One region of the Dryocola mayonis genome, then DNA from elsewhere that is predicted to be linked to it. Evidence: predicted binding sites of a transcription regulator. Region 1 holds the regulator's gene; each other region holds the start of a gene.

Region 1 (4,955 bases):
CGGTTTTGAGCAGGCGATAATTATCGGCCATTCCATGGGCGGTAAAGTGGCTATGGCTTTAACCGCTATCGCCCCTGAGCGCATTGATAAGCTGGTGCTGATTGATATCGCGCCGGTTGACTACCAGGTGCGGCGCCACGATGAAATTTTTGCCGCTATTAACGCCGTGAGCCGCGCCGGTGCGAAAAGCCGCCAGCAGGCCGCCGCGTTAATGCGCGAGCATATAAAGGAAGAAGGCGTGATTCAGTTTCTGCTGAAATCCTTTGCCGAAGGCGAATGGAAGTTCAACGTGCCGGCGCTGTGGCAGCAGTATGAGCATATCGTCGGCTGGCAGCCTGTTCCCGCCTGGGACGGTCCCGCCTTATTTATCCGCGGCGGCGCTTCGCCTTATGTAGATGAAACGCACCGGGACGCGCTGCTGGCCCAGTTCCCGCAGGCGCGGGCGCACGTTGTTGCCGGCGCAGGACACTGGGTTCACGCCGAGAAACCGGAAGCGGTTTTACGCGCCGTTCACCGTTTTATCGATGATTGCGCCAAAAACTGATTAAAAACAGACCGACCGGCCGCAAGATGCGGCTAACGCGTTGGCGCGCCGGACTCCCTGATGTATGATGGCGCGCTTAAATGCGCCGGAGCATTCTGCTCGCAGCATCCCGAATTTCCTGTCAGTACTCTAATCATGGCAAAAGAACAAACGGACCGTACTACAATAGATCTGTTCGCGGACGAGCGTCGCCCGGGGCGGCCAAAAACCAATCCGCTAACGCGAGATGAGCAGCTGCGCATCAACAAACGTAACCAGCTCAAACGCGATAAAGTACGCGGCCTGAAGCGCGTTGAGCTGAAACTCAACAACGAAGCGGTGGATGCCCTTAACCAACTTGCTGAAGCCAGAAACATCAGCCGCAGCGAGCTGATTGAAGAGATGTTATTAGCCCAGCTAAAGCAGCATCTGAGCTAGCCGTTCGCTATTTCGCCCCGTCATCAAATAAAAAACGGCGCTTAAAGCGCCATCATGTTGCAGACTGTGCACAGCGCTGTGATAGCTGTTTCCGCACCCTGACCTGTTCTGCTATCATTGCCCCATCTGTGGGCAATTCTCCGCCACCATACCATTAAGTTTCAAGAGGTTATTTAACTCATGGCAATCGTAGGCATTTTTTTCGGCAGCGATACCGGTAATACCGAAAATATCGCAAAAATGATTCAAAAACAGCTCGGTAAAGATGTTGCTGAAGTGCGTGACATTGCAAAAAGCAGCAAGGAAGATCTCGAAGGGTTCGACATTCTGCTGCTGGGCATCCCTACCTGGTACTATGGCGAAGCGCAGTGCGACTGGGATGACTTCTTCCCGACTCTTGAAGAAGTGGATTTCAACGGCAAGCTGGTTGCGCTGTTCGGCTGTGGCGATCAGGAAGATTACGCGGAATATTTCTGCGACGCGCTGGGCACCATTCGCGACATCATTGAACCACGCGGCGCGGCAATCGTAGGCCACTGGCCGACGGCGGGCTACCACTTCGAAGCGTCGAAGGGTCTGGCTGACGACGACCACTTTGTAGGCCTGGCCATTGATGAAGACCGTCAGCCGGAGCTGACCGCCGAGCGCGTGGAGAAATGGACCAGGCAGGTTGCGGAAGAGCTCAACCTGGCCGATATCCTCAACGCCTGATGCGTAACGGCGCAGGCCAAGGTTTGCGCCGTATTGATAGGCATTACCAATGAAAATAATCGCTACATTTTTGTAACTTTTTTGTCTATCCCTGTACAATACCCCACAGGTCGCGTTTGCTGCACCGCCAGCAAAGGGTGACTCAGCCACGATTTTTTAGCTGTTATGCTTTAACTTACAGTTTCTATTTAGACGTGGCTGTACTATACCCTCAAAAGAAGGGTATATAATGAAACGCATTCACTTAACGCTCAACGAGTCCGAGCATAACGTTAAGCAACAGGACAATTTCCGCATGACTGACAACAACACCGCATTAAAGAAGGCCGGCCTGAAAGTCACGCTTCCGCGATTAAAAATCCTTGAAGTGTTGCAGGGACCGGTTAACCATCACGTCAGTGCGGAAGACTTATACAAACGTCTGATTGATATGGGTGAAGAGATTGGTCTGGCCACGGTTTACCGCGTGCTGAACCAGTTTGACGACGCGGGTATCGTTACCCGCCATAATTTCGAAGGCGGCAAGTCGGTTTTTGAACTGACTCAGCAGCATCATCACGACCACCTGATTTGCCTGGACTGCGGCAAAGTCATTGAATTCAGCGATGATTCAATCGAAGCCCGCCAGCGTGAAATCGCGACCCGCCACGGGATTCGGCTGACTAACCACAGTCTTTACCTGTATGGCCACTGCGCCGAAGGCGACTGCCGTACCGACGAAAACGCCCACGAAATCAGCGAGAAGTAATCCGCACTCTTGCTTTCCCTTCGGGAAAGCAGAGACAAAAAACCGGTGAGGAAACTCACCGGTTTTTTTATGGGCCAGAGAAACTTAACAAGCCGGGCGCTTTTGCGCCCGGCTGCCCATCAGAAGATAGTGAAAGGTGCGATAACGAGGAACTTCACGTCGCGCTCATCCTGGAAGATGTTGCCGTAGCCGCCGCCCCAGCTTGGGATATCGGAATGGTTGTCATACTGGGTAAAGTGCAGCTTAAACAGCGTGCCTTTCGCTCGGCCATCCTGAACGGTATATGACGCATCGAGGCTGTAAGAGGATTCCTTCAGACGGCGATCGGCGTCGTAGTAGCCATCGGTCGTTGGCGTGGAGCTGGGTTTTGCATCCCAGGCGTAAACGTAAGATGCGCCCACCGCCCAGCCGGCCAGATCCCAGTTGCTCAGGTCATACATCGCGCCCGCGAACAGCGCTTTTTCGCCGTTGGCGTTAAAGTCGGAGCGGTTATCCCACCATACATCAAGACGCCCGTTTGAGGAGGCATAGGTTGGGGTCATACGCTGCAGGAAGAACCCCTGCTGCCCTTCGGCCTTCACCATGGTTCCTTCCAGACGCAGGTCGACCTGACCAATTTTGTAACCGAGGGTTAGCGCCTGCAGCCAGGCTGTGCCGTCGTAAATATCGTTAATGCCGCCGTCTGAGACTTTGTCCCTGGTCCCGTAGAACTGGTAGCTGGTGGTCAGCGGGCTGCCAGCGATATCAAATTTGTAGCTTGCTTTGGTAAAGTACTGGTCAATGTACCCTTCTGCCTGACCGAAGGCCGCCTCAAGCACCAGATCGTTTTTGAAGTCATACTTTGCGCCGATTGAATGCAGGTAGTCGACTTTGGTGTGCCTGTCGTTCTGATAGAACTTGTCCATCTCCAGATGCCATGGCGCTTTATATTCGTTCGTCCACATATAGGAGAAGCTCAGCGCGCCCGCATCGCCGTAATCGAAACTGGCGCCGGCTTCAGCGCCCTGATAGGTGCCCGGCATAAAGCTCCAGTGCGGAGCCAGCAAAGTCTGGCCGGTTGGCTGAATGTAGCCCGCCCGCGCCCAAACCGGCCCGTATTTAAATTTCGCCGCCGCCTTATAAAGGCTGATTCCGCTCTTGTCGCCGGAATAGTCTTCGTCATAGGCTTTATTTTTTGATGAGAATGCGATTTCGTTCGGGTGCCCGCTGTCGCCATTTTCCGCCATTTCAATCGCGGTAAAGGCCGCAATATCCAGACCAAACATATCGGCCACATAGCCGGACTGGAAATCCAGGTTGGCGTTCCAGGTCGAATGGGAAAGGTTGGTTTCGTATTTACTGGTATTAACGTCTTTACGGTCACGCTCACGCTGCCAGTAATAAATACCGCCGGTGAGGGTTGAATCATCGATAAATCCCGCGGCCGCCGCCTGCGGAACGGTAACCATACCTGAAAGCGCCGTGACGCCTGCAATTGCAAGCGCCAGCGCGCTACGTTTGCCCTTAAACGTACGCATATTGAAATCCTCTTTGACGTATAAATAATCACCCGGCGTAAAAACGCCTGACGGCGAAAAATAAAAAATGCCTGACGGCTAAAAGCGGTTAAGAATATTTCCCCCGCATGACTGCTAAGCAACAGACTATTTTTCGCGACGCGAATTATCAACGACTTTGTAAGAGTTAATTTCCATATTATGACGAAGAGCACATAATCTATGTGCATTTGTAACAAGTTGCTTTATCAGCGTTTTATAGCGCAAAATTAAATTTAATTACTATATTCGCAAAAATGAAAGCGCTCCCATAAACGCTAATGATAATTTTTCCAGATTAAGGTCAAGGGCAGACAATTATTAAATAAGGCGTCGATGCCAATTAATTCGCACCGCGAATGTTAATAACTATTTAAATCGCTGATCGTTAAGCGAAAAAAAACGCCGCATAAAGCGGCGTTGAATACAGGGGCTCAAGCGATTAATCGCCTATTTTTGCCCAGGTGTCACGCAGGCCAACGGTGCGGTTAAAGACCAGTTTGGTAGCGGTTGCATAACGGCTGTCGAGGCAGAAATACCCTTCGCGCTCAAACTGATACGCTTTACCCGCCTGGGCGTTTTGCAGGCCTGGCTCAACGAAACCTTGTTTGATAACCAGCGACTGCGGATTGATGGTCGCAAGGAAATCTTCCGCGCTGCCCGGGTTTGCTACGCTAAACAGGCGATCGTAGAGACGAATCTCCACCGGCAGCGCGTGGGATGCGCTTACCCAGTGAATAACGCCTTTCACTTTACGGCCGTCCGCCGGGTCTTTGCTCAGGGTTTCGGCGTCGTAGGTGCAATACAGGGTGGTGATATTGCCTTGTTCATCTTTCTCTACGCGTTCAGCTTTGATCACATACGCGTTGCGCAGGCGTACTTCTTTGCCCAGCACCAGACGCTTGTACTGCTTGTTAGCTTCTTCGCGGAAGTCTGCGCGGTCGATGTAGATCTCACCGCTGAAAGGCACCTGGCGGCTGCCCATTTCAGGCTTGTTCGG
Region 2 (4,955 bases), 140 kb from region 1:
AGCTCGGGCAGCGTGGCATCAGGCTGGATGCGTACCCCGAACGGCAGTACGTTCAGCACCGGGCCGGTTGCGCACAGGGCGCTTGAGCCGATACGGCGCATAAAGATAAAGCCGGCGGAATAGTCGGCGCGTCCGCTTAAGCGGCCCAAGCCATAGCGCGACCAGGCCGAGCGCCATATCTGCGGCGGTCAGACCGCTGCCGTTTACCAGCCTGCGGAAATCTTCGCGGTCAAAACTCAGCGACTGCCGGATAAGCCTCGTGGTCGAACCCTGTCCGGTGAGCGGCCGGGTGGAAAGCGTGGCGGGCGCCGGCAGCTGGCGCGCTTTCTCTGCCCAGAACGCCGCATCGCGTTTCCACGCGTCGCTTTCGCGGTAGCGTTCATACTCCGCCACCACTTCGCTAAACGGCGTGAACGGAGAGGGTTCCGGCTGCTCGTCGCGGCGGTAAGCCGTATAAATATTGGCGATTCGGCGGGTGATGGCGGTGAAGCTGAAGCCGTCAACCACCAGGTGATGAAAACGCTGATACCAGAACCAGCGCGTGTCGCTCAGGCGCAGCAGCTCGTGATGGTAAAGCGGTTTCTGGCTTGCAAGGCGCAAATCCTGGTCGAGATCGTCACGCATAAACGCCTGCGCCGCGGCCTGCGGATCGGCCTCATGACGAAGATCGCGGCAGATCGGCGCCGTGAAGGCGGCGGCAGGATCTATCCACTGGCGGGCTTCGCCGTCCACCTCGCCAAAGCGCATGCGCAGGGTATCGGCTTCCGTCATGCCGGCAATAATCGCCCGGCACAGCAGCGCTTCGTCGACCTCTCCGTTTAACTCAACGTAGTGGGCCACGCTCCAGGCGTTGGGCTGCGGGGACAGCTGGTCCGCCATCCAGATGCCGGGCTGCGCGGCCACCAGCGGCAGCGTGTCGGTTTGTTGTTCCACGGGGTTTGCCATCAGCGCGTCACTCACTTCGCACCTCCCTGCTCAGCAAAAGAGGCCGGTTGTAAATTCGTCCAGTTGTCCTTAAGCCAGCCGTTGCAGGCCTCCGGCAACGCGGGCTCGCATACCACCTGCCAACCGGCGGGCAGCGCGCAGTTTTCTGGCCACAGGCTGAACTGCCTGGCAGCGTTTGCGAGAATAAAAAAACGACCCTGCGGGGCGTCAAAAGGATTAGTGTATTCCATGCCTTACTCCTGTCTGATCGGGGCCTGCCAGAGCCAGGCCAGCCCGTCGAGCAGGCCGCCGCGCCAGCAAAGCGCATCGTGTCCACCATCAACCTGACGGTAGAAAACAGCTCGCTGTGTTTGTTGTAGTAAGGGATAAAGGCGCAGGTTTACCCGATGAATAAGGGGTTCCCGTATGCCCGCCTCAAGATAAATGCGCAGCGGCGCGGGCTTGATTTGCCCTTCTTGTAGCTGCCTGATGAGCAGGCCGTCCTGCTGCTGGGGATCGCGCTTCGGCCACCAGTAGGAACCGGACTGGCTTAACACGCAGCCGAACGTTTCCGGCCAGTGCAGCCCGGCATACAGCGATGACAATCCGCCAAAGCTCTGCCCGGCCACGACCGTCGTCCGGGGATTATTATTCCATACGGTTTTTTCGCGCAGCTGGGGGAGAAGTTCTTCCTGCACCGCCAGCCAGAAGTCCGGATTGCAGGGAAGCTCCTGGCCGCGGCGCGCGTTATCGATAACGTCTATCAGCACGTAAACGGCTTCCGGCAGCGCGCCTGCGTTGGTCTGCGCCTGCAGGGCGGCCCATGCGGGCATCCCTTCCGCCCAGAATTGCCCGTCGAGCAAAATCGCCAGCGGGCGCCGGCCCGGCGCGCTATCGCCCGTGGCGAAAACCCACACGCGCCGCTGATTTTTAAGCCGCTTACTACGCCAGGTCACGCATTGCGCGGGTTGCCATGACGCCGCCGGGTTATCCCACCCCGGCTGAGCTGGCGCATCCGGCAGATGCAGCGCCGAGACGGGATGCCCCCGCCCGCCCTTCCAGCTGTCCGGGTTGAAAGGGTCGGCAATCGCGTGCGGCAGCAGTTTACGCCAGCCTTCGCGCAGGGCGTTACGCTCCGGCTCTTCGCCGGCAAAAGCCGCGGCGGGAAAGTCCTCTTCGTTGAGCGAGGGGATCAGACAATAATTACCGCGCCATGTCGAGGTGAGCTCCGTTTGCCATCGCCAGACGTCGGTGCCCGCTACGCGCTCCAGCGTTTGTGGACGGGAGCGCTGATGGTGATCGGTCACGCCGGTGATATAAATCCACACGCGTTTGATGGCTGAGGCGCGCTCGTCTCCGGCCGGATCGCGCCACCAGAAAGTTACCGTGCAACTTCCCCCTTTTTCACAGCTGACCGACGGCCCGCGCTGCGCCGCTATCCCCTGCCACCAGCTTTCACTTCCCATCCGCACCTGAACCACCAATACATAACCCCATGTTATTAATGGAATAATTTTTATCTTATCGAAATATATCGATAATACTATTGATAATTATTTGCATTTGCAATAGCGTATTTGCGCGCTTTAGGCTACGGGCTGTCGAGCGAAAACAATAAGTTGCCGGGCTGTCTGAAAAATATTGCCTTGTTATTCAATATTGACGCGCGCCCGGTATGAGTCACTGACATCCATGCTGCGCTCGGGCCCACTGGGCAAGGACGGCACAGAGAGCAGCGGAAAAGCAGGCCACCATAATGAATAAGAAGATCCAGTATTCCCTGTTGATGCTCATCAACATGGGAATTTACAGCGTTGCGCTTCCGGCAGTCGCGGAAGATAACGCTGCTGATAGCAAAGAAACCACACAGAACGCCGCTCACGAAGACACCATGGTGGTGACGGCCGCCGAGCAGAACCTGCAGGCGCCGGGCGTGTCCACCATCACCGCGGAAGAAATCAAAAAGCGCCCTCCGGCGCGTGATATCTCTGAAATCATCCGCACCATGCCGGGCGTTAACCTCACCGGCAACTCCACCAGCGGCCAGCGCGGCAACAATCGCCAGATTGATATTCGCGGCATGGGCCCGGAAAACACCCTGATCCTGATCGACGGCAAGCCGGTGACCAGCCGCAACTCCGTGCGCCTCGGCTGGCGCGGCGAGCGCGATACGCGCGGCGACGCAAGCTGGGTGCCGCCTGAAATGGTCGAGCGCATTGAAGTGATCCGCGGCCCGGCCGCGGCTCGCTACGGTAACGGCGCGGCGGGCGGCGTGGTGAATATCATCACCAAAAAAGGCAGCGGCGAGTGGCACGGCTCCTGGAACACCTATCTGAACGCGCCTGAACACAAAGACGAAGGCTCGACCAAACGTACCAACTTCAGCCTGAACGGCCCGCTGGGCGGGGATTTCAGCTTCCGCCTGTACGGCAACCTGGATAAAACCCAGGCCGACGCCTGGGACATCAACCAGGGCCATCAGTCCGAACGCACCGGCATTTATGCCGATACCCTGCCGGCAGGCCGCGAAGGGGTGATTAATAAAGATCTCAACGGCGTCGTGCGCTGGGACTTCGCGCCGATGCAGTCTCTGGAACTCGAAGCGGGCTACAGCCGCCAGGGCAACCTGTACGCGGGGGATACCCAGAACACCAACACTAACCAGATCGTGAAGGATAACTACGGCAACGAGACCAACCGTCTCTATCGCCAGACCTATTCCCTGACCTGGAACGGCGGCTGGGACAGCGGGCTGACCACCAGCAACTGGGTGCAGTATGAGCACACCCGCAACTCGCGCATGCAGGAAGGCCTCGCCGGCGGCACCGAAGGCATCTTCGCCAGCGACAAATTCAAGGATATCGATCTCAGCGACGTGCTGCTGCACAGCGAAGTGAATATCCCGCTTGATCTGATGGTCAACCAGAACCTGACGCTTGGGACCGAATGGAACCAGCAGCGCATGAAGGATCAGACCTCCAACGGCCAGACCTTTATGGGCGGCGCTATTCCGGGCTACAACAGCACCGGCCGCAGCCCTTACAGCCAGGCGGAGATCTTCTCTTTGTTCGCGGAAGACAACATGGAGCTGACCGACAGCACCATGCTGACCCCGGCTCTTCGCTTCGATCATCACAGCATTGTGGGCAACAACTGGAGCCCGTCTCTGAACCTTTCCCAGGGCCTCGGCGACGACTTCACCCTGAAAATGGGCATCGCCCGCGCTTATAAAGCGCCGAGCCTGTACCAGACTAACCCGAACTATATCCTCTACAGTAAGGGTCAGGGTTGCTACGCCAGCGGCACCGGCGTCGGCTGCTATATGATGGGTAACGACGACCTGAAAGCCGAAACCAGCATCAACAAAGAGATCGGCCTTGAGTTCAAACACGAAGGCTGGCTGGCCGGCGTGACCTGGTTCCGCAACGACTACCGCGATAAGATCGAAGCGGGCTACGCGCCGGTGGGTCAGACCTCTTCAGGCGCAACCAGAACGGATATTTACCAGTGGGAAAACATCCCTAAAGCGGTGGTTGAAGGTCTGGAAGGAACCCTGAACGTGCCGGTTAGCGATAGCGTCAACTGGACCAACAACCTGACCTACATGCTGCAAAGCAAGAACAAGGAAACCGGCGAGCGTCTGTCCGTGATTCCGGAGTACACCCTGAACTCCACGCTAAGCTGGCAGGCGCTGCAGGACATCTCCGTGCAGTCGACCTTCACCTGGTACGGCAAACAGCAGCCGAAGAAGTACAACTACAAAGGTCAACCGGCGACCGGGCCTGAAACCAACGAGGTCAGCCCTTACAGCATCGTTGGCCTGAGCGGCACCTGGGATGCGACCAAAAACGTCAGCCTGACGGCGGGTATCGACAACCTGTTCGATAAACGTCACTGGCGCGCGGGGAATGCGCAGACCACGGGCGGGGCGACGGGCTATATGTACGGCGCGGGCGCCGAGACGTTTAACGAGTCCGGCCGTACTTACTATATGAGCGTCAACACGCACTTCTAAGCGTAAAGGCAGCGGT
Region 3 (4,955 bases), 130 kb from region 1:
CAGCTCTTCAATATGCGTCGCCTGCATGGCGCGGGCGACGGCCTGGCTGTCCTCTTCGCGCCAGCGGGTAAACATCGGCTGGTGCGGGTAGCGTCCGCGCGCCACCAGCTCAGCCACGCTGATATCGCCCGGCGCGCTGGCGTTTTGCGCCAGCAGCCCGATGCGGCGCGCCACTTCTTTGGTGGCGAAACGGTGAATTTCATTGCCGTCAAGCCACACCCGGCCGGCCATGGGCTTCATCAGGCGGCTCAGGGTGCGCAGCAGGGTGGATTTGCCGCAGCCGTTCGGGCCGATAATGGCGGTGAACTTCCCGTCAGGAATGGCGACGGTCAGCCCGTCGGCCACTACGTGAGTGCCGTATCCCAGAGTAAGCTGTTCGCCATGCAGACGCGGCGGGGTGGATATCTGGCTCATTTCTTACGGGACTCCTGAATCAACAACGCAATAAGGTAAATGCCGCCGATGCTGACGGTCACCACGCCTACCGGCAGCTGGTAAGGCATAAACAGATGCTGGGCGCAGAGATCCGCGCCGAGCAATAAGGCCGCGCCGCATAAAGCGGACTGCAACAGTCCCCAGCGGGAAGTCCCGCTCAGGCGACGAGCAATATGTGGCGCCACCAGCGCGATAAACGAAATCGGCCCGGCAAGCGCGGTGGCGGCAGCGGTGAGGATAACGCCGGTTAGCATCAGCGCCAGGCGCGAACGCTCAACGGAGACGCCCAGCGCGCAGGCGCTGTCGTCGCCCATCTCCAGCAGGCGCATGCGGCGCACCAGCAGCGCGCCGGCTACCAGAGCCAGCAGCATCAGCGGGGCGGCGGGAAGCGTTTTCGCCCAGGTCAGGCCGTTGAGCGAGCCGGCGTTCCACAGCCCGGCGGAGAGCGCGGTTTCCAGCGACGCGTGCAGCAAAAGCCAGGTGTTAAACGCCACCAGCATGGCGCGTACGCCGATGCCGATAATAATCAGGCGGAAGGTTTCGATGCCGTTGCGCCAGGCGAGCAGCCACACCACCAGCGATGTGGCGATCCCGCCCGCCATCGCGGCGGCGGCAATGGTCGTCTGCTGCTGGCCGAACAGCACCATGGCGACCAGCACGCCGCTCCAGGCGCCGGTGTTAAAGCCCATCACGTCCGGGCTGCCGAGCGGGTTGCGCATCAGCGACTGAAAGATTGCGCCGCTCACGCCTAAAGCCGCGCCGATTAACAGCGCCATCAGTACGCGCGGCAGGCGCCACTCGACGACGACCAGGGAAACGTTGCGCGGGGCGTAGCCGAACAACGCCTCAATAACCTGGCCTGCGGAAAGCGGCAGCACCCCGCTGCCAAGGCTCCAGACGCCGAGCGTCAGGCTGAACAAAAGCAGCAGCAGGCAGATGATAACCAGACGCGCAGAGAGACGAATCATAGTCCGGCCCCCTTGCGCCTGCGGCGCACCAGGTAAATAAGCATCGGCGCGCCGATAAAGGCGCTGACCACCGACACCCGCAGCTCGCCCGGCACCAGCATACGGCCAGTGATATCGGCAAGCAGCAGCAGGGCAGGTGTAGCCAGCAGGGTAACGGGAAGGGACCAGCGGTGATCCGCGCCAACCAGCCAGCGGGCCAGATGCGGCATCATCAGTCCGATAAAGGCGATTGGCCCCACCGCCGCCGTGGCGCTTCCGCACAGCAGCGTAATGGCGACCAAACCAGACAGCTGCGTACGCGCCACCCTGTTGCCCAGCGCCGTAGCGGTGTCGTTGCCCATGCTCAGGCTGTTAAGCGAGCGGCCGTTCAGCAGCGCGATAGCGCAGCCCACCAGCACCGGGAGGAGAATAATTTTCAGCGTGGCAAGGGTGCGGATATCAAGCGAGCCGGCCTGCCAGAAGCGCAGCCGATCGTATACCACGGGATTGAGCAGCGCGATGCCGCTGCTCAGGCCTTCCAGCACCGCGGCCAGCGCCACGCCTGCGAGCGTCAGGCGAACCGGGCTGAGCTGCCCGCCTCCCTGGCTGCCGGTAAACGCCACCACCAGCGCCGCCGCGAGCGAGCCGAAAAACGCCAGCCCGAGCAGGGCAAAAGGAGAGGTCAGGCCCCACACCGCCGCGCCGGCAACGATGGCAAAGCTGGCCCCGGCATTAACGCCAAGCAGGCCGGGATCGGCGAGGGGATTTCTGGTGAGGGTTTGCATCAGCGCCCCGGCGAGGCCCAGCGCGCCGCCGGCGAGAATACCCGCCAGCGTTCGTGGAAGCCGCGCATCCAGCACTATGGTGCAGTCTGCGCTTTGACACTGGCCGCCGAGCGCCTCCAGCACCACCTCAACCGGCAGCGGCTTCGCGCCCAACAACAAACTGAAAGTAGCCATCAATAGCAGCAAAAAAAACAGGATCGACAGCACCGCGATGCGCGTCGATAACCGTGAAACCGACATATCTCGTCCTGAAAATTACTCTGCGTGAAATTAAATGATAGTTATTATCATTATCACTCTTATTTGTTTATGTTAGCATGAGCCGCCACGCACCCGGAAAGAAAAATTCGTTTTAAGGTCATGTAATGAACCGCAATTCTCTGTTGTTAAATCTCAGCCTGCTGAAGACCCATCCGGCCTTTCGCGCCGTGTTTCTCGCTCGTTTTATTTCCATCGTCTCGCTGGGGTTGCTGGGCGTGGCGGTGCCGGTGCAGATCCAAACGCTGACGGGCTCTTCGTTGCAGGTGGGCCTTGCGGTGACGCTGACGGGCGGGGCGATGTTCGTCGGGCTGATGATGGGCGGGGTGCTGGCGGACCGCCACGAGCGCCGCCGGCTTATTTTGCTGGCGCGCTCAACCTGCGGTGTAGGCTTTATCGGCCTGACGATTAACGCCGCGCTGCCGGAGCCTTCGCTTGCCGCTATTTATCTGCTCGGCGTGTGGGACGGCTTCTTCGGCGCGATTGGCGTCACCGCGCTGCTGGCGGCGACGCCCGCGCTGGTCGGCCGTGAAAACCTGATGCAGGCGGGGGCGATAACCATGTTGACGGTGCGCCTCGGCTCGGTTATTTCCCCGATGATCGGCGGCCTGCTGCTGGCATCCGGCGGCGTGGTGTGGAACTACGGCCTGGCCTCCATCGGCACTTTCGTCACCTTAATTCCGCTGCTGAGTTTGCCGCTGTTGCCGCCGCCTGCACAGGCGCGGGAAAACCCTCTGCTTTCTTTACTCAACGGGCTGCGTTTTTTGCTCGGCCATCCGATTATCGGCGGTATTGCGCTGGTTGGCGCCCTGCTGACCATGGCGAGCGCCGTGCGGGTGCTGTACCCGGCGCTGGCGGGCCACTGGCAGATGAGCGCCGGACAAATCGGCCTGATGTACGCCGCCGTGCCCCTTGGCGCGGCGATTGGCGCGCTGACCAGCGGACGCATCGCCCATCATGCCCGTCCCGGCGTGATTATGCTGGCAAGCGGCATAGTGTCGTTTATCTCTGTTGGCCTGTTTAGCCTGATGCCGTACTGGGGCCTCGGGCTTGCGTGCCTTGCGCTCTTTGGCTATCTCAGCGCCATCAGCTCCCTGCTGCAATACACCCTGATTCAGACGCTGACGCCGGACGGCATGCTGGGCCGCATCAACGGCTTATGGACGGCGCAAAACGTCACGGGCGACGCCATTGGCGCGGCGATTCTGGGCGGGATGACCGTCGCCATGACGCCGGCTGCGGCGGCAAGCTCGGGCGGGCTGGTGCTGGCCTTAATTGGCGTGGCGCTGGCGGTGGTGCTGACGCAGCTGCGTCGTTACCAGCAGGCCGCCCCGACGCAAGCCGAGGCGGCGACGGCGAAATAATTACTTGCTGCCGAACAGCTCCGTCATGCGCGTAAGCACCTGGCTTGCGCTGTAGTAATCAAGACGGAACGTTTCGGTGCCAAGAGGATAAACGCGCTTGTTTTGCACCGCCGGCAGATGCGCAAGCAAAGGGTCGTTTTGCAGGGCGTCCGCATCTTTTTCGTCGCCTGCGAACAGGAACAGGCTTTCGCCGTTCAGGCCGGCCGCGAGGTTCTCGCCGCCAAGCTGAAGGATATCGTGGCGTTTGCCCATGCTCTGGCTGGTATGAATGGCCGGCGGCACCGTGGAAAGGGTGAAGCCAAGCTGCTGCAGGAGTTTCCCCTGCGCGGATTCAGGCGTCCACAGGTTGGCGGAGCGGGATGCCGGGCTGTAAACCAGGGCGGTGACCGGCTGCGGCGGCAGCGTAATGCGCTTTTTCGCTTCGGTCAGCTGTTTATCGAAACTGGCGATGCGTTCTGCGGCCTGCTTTTCATGGCCGGTGATCGCGCCGAGCTGCGTCAGCACCTGCTGCCAGCTTTTATCGTCGTAATTGATAACAAGCGTCGGGGCGATAGCGGAAAGCTGGTCGTAAAGGGCAAGGGCGGAATCCCCGCCGGTGGCGCTGATTAAAATCAGATCCGGCATCTGGGCGGCCACCGCCTCAGCGCTTGGCTCGCCGATATAGAGACGTTGAATATTACGCTCTTTGGCGATTTTGCCCCACTGGCGCATATAGCCCTGGTCGTCCGCCACGCGGTTGCCGGGCGTTGTGGCGCCGCTTGCGATGACCGGCGCGTCAATGGCCAGCAGCGAGCCGGTCAGCGTGACGCTGGTGGAGACAATGCGCTGCGGCGCCTGAGCGAGGGTGTGGGCGCCGCGGCTGTCCGTCACCTGGCGCGGCCAGTCGGCGGCGTGGGCAAGGCCGCTGAGGCCCAGCAGTAGGGTGGTGCCGATGGTCAGTTTAAGCAGGGCTGAAGAAATTCTTATTTTCACGCGGGCGCATCCTGTTGAAGTAATCAGTAATGCTTCTCATTTTCATGATTATGCCGCTCCGGTGCAAGCGCGGGAAAGGTTAAAAAAAATTTGTCCCGATTGACAGCGAGATCGTTTCTCTTTAGGTTACGACCCCGAAATACAAATGATAATTATTATTACTACCCTTTATCATTTTTTTAACGGAGGACGCA

The links. Region 1 encodes Fur, which represses iron uptake genes when iron is present. Its sites were predicted from a motif close to ATAATAATGAGAACNACTATCAA; they were not measured.
Region 2: a site for Fur is predicted at 2,465-2,487, ahead of fes (enterochelin esterase). Genes of this name have one in related genera too.
Region 3: a site for Fur is predicted at 2,442-2,464, ahead of fepD (Fe(3+)-siderophore ABC transporter permease). Genes of this name have one in related genera too.

The regions. Positions count from the first base shown of each region.
Region 1 is NZ_CP150452.1:1,271,438-1,276,392, reverse strand. Features, by position in the region: gene ybfF (esterase) at 1-544, shown strand, start outside; gene ybfE (LexA regulated protein) at 680-961, shown strand; gene fldA (flavodoxin FldA) at 1,142-1,672, shown strand; gene fur (ferric iron uptake transcriptional regulator) at 1,968-2,420, shown strand; gene chiP (chitoporin ChiP) at 2,540-3,937, opposite strand; gene glnS (glutamine--tRNA ligase) at 4,398-4,955, opposite strand, start outside.
Region 2 is NZ_CP150452.1:1,134,266-1,139,220, reverse strand. Features, by position in the region: partial or broken gene WLO32_RS05510 (enterobactin synthase subunit F) at 1-945, opposite strand, end outside; gene WLO32_RS05505 (MbtH family protein) at 957-1,175, opposite strand; gene fes (enterochelin esterase) at 1,179-2,405, opposite strand; gene WLO32_RS05495 (TonB-dependent siderophore receptor) at 2,681-4,939, shown strand.
Region 3 is NZ_CP150452.1:1,142,634-1,147,588, forward strand. Features, by position in the region: gene fepC (iron-enterobactin ABC transporter ATP-binding protein) at 1-414, opposite strand, end outside; gene fepG (iron-enterobactin ABC transporter permease) at 411-1,403, opposite strand; gene fepD (Fe(3+)-siderophore ABC transporter permease) at 1,400-2,407, opposite strand; gene entS (enterobactin transporter EntS) at 2,533-3,789, shown strand; gene fepB (Fe2+-enterobactin ABC transporter substrate-binding protein) at 3,790-4,737, opposite strand; partial or broken gene entC (isochorismate synthase EntC) at 4,955-4,955, shown strand, end outside.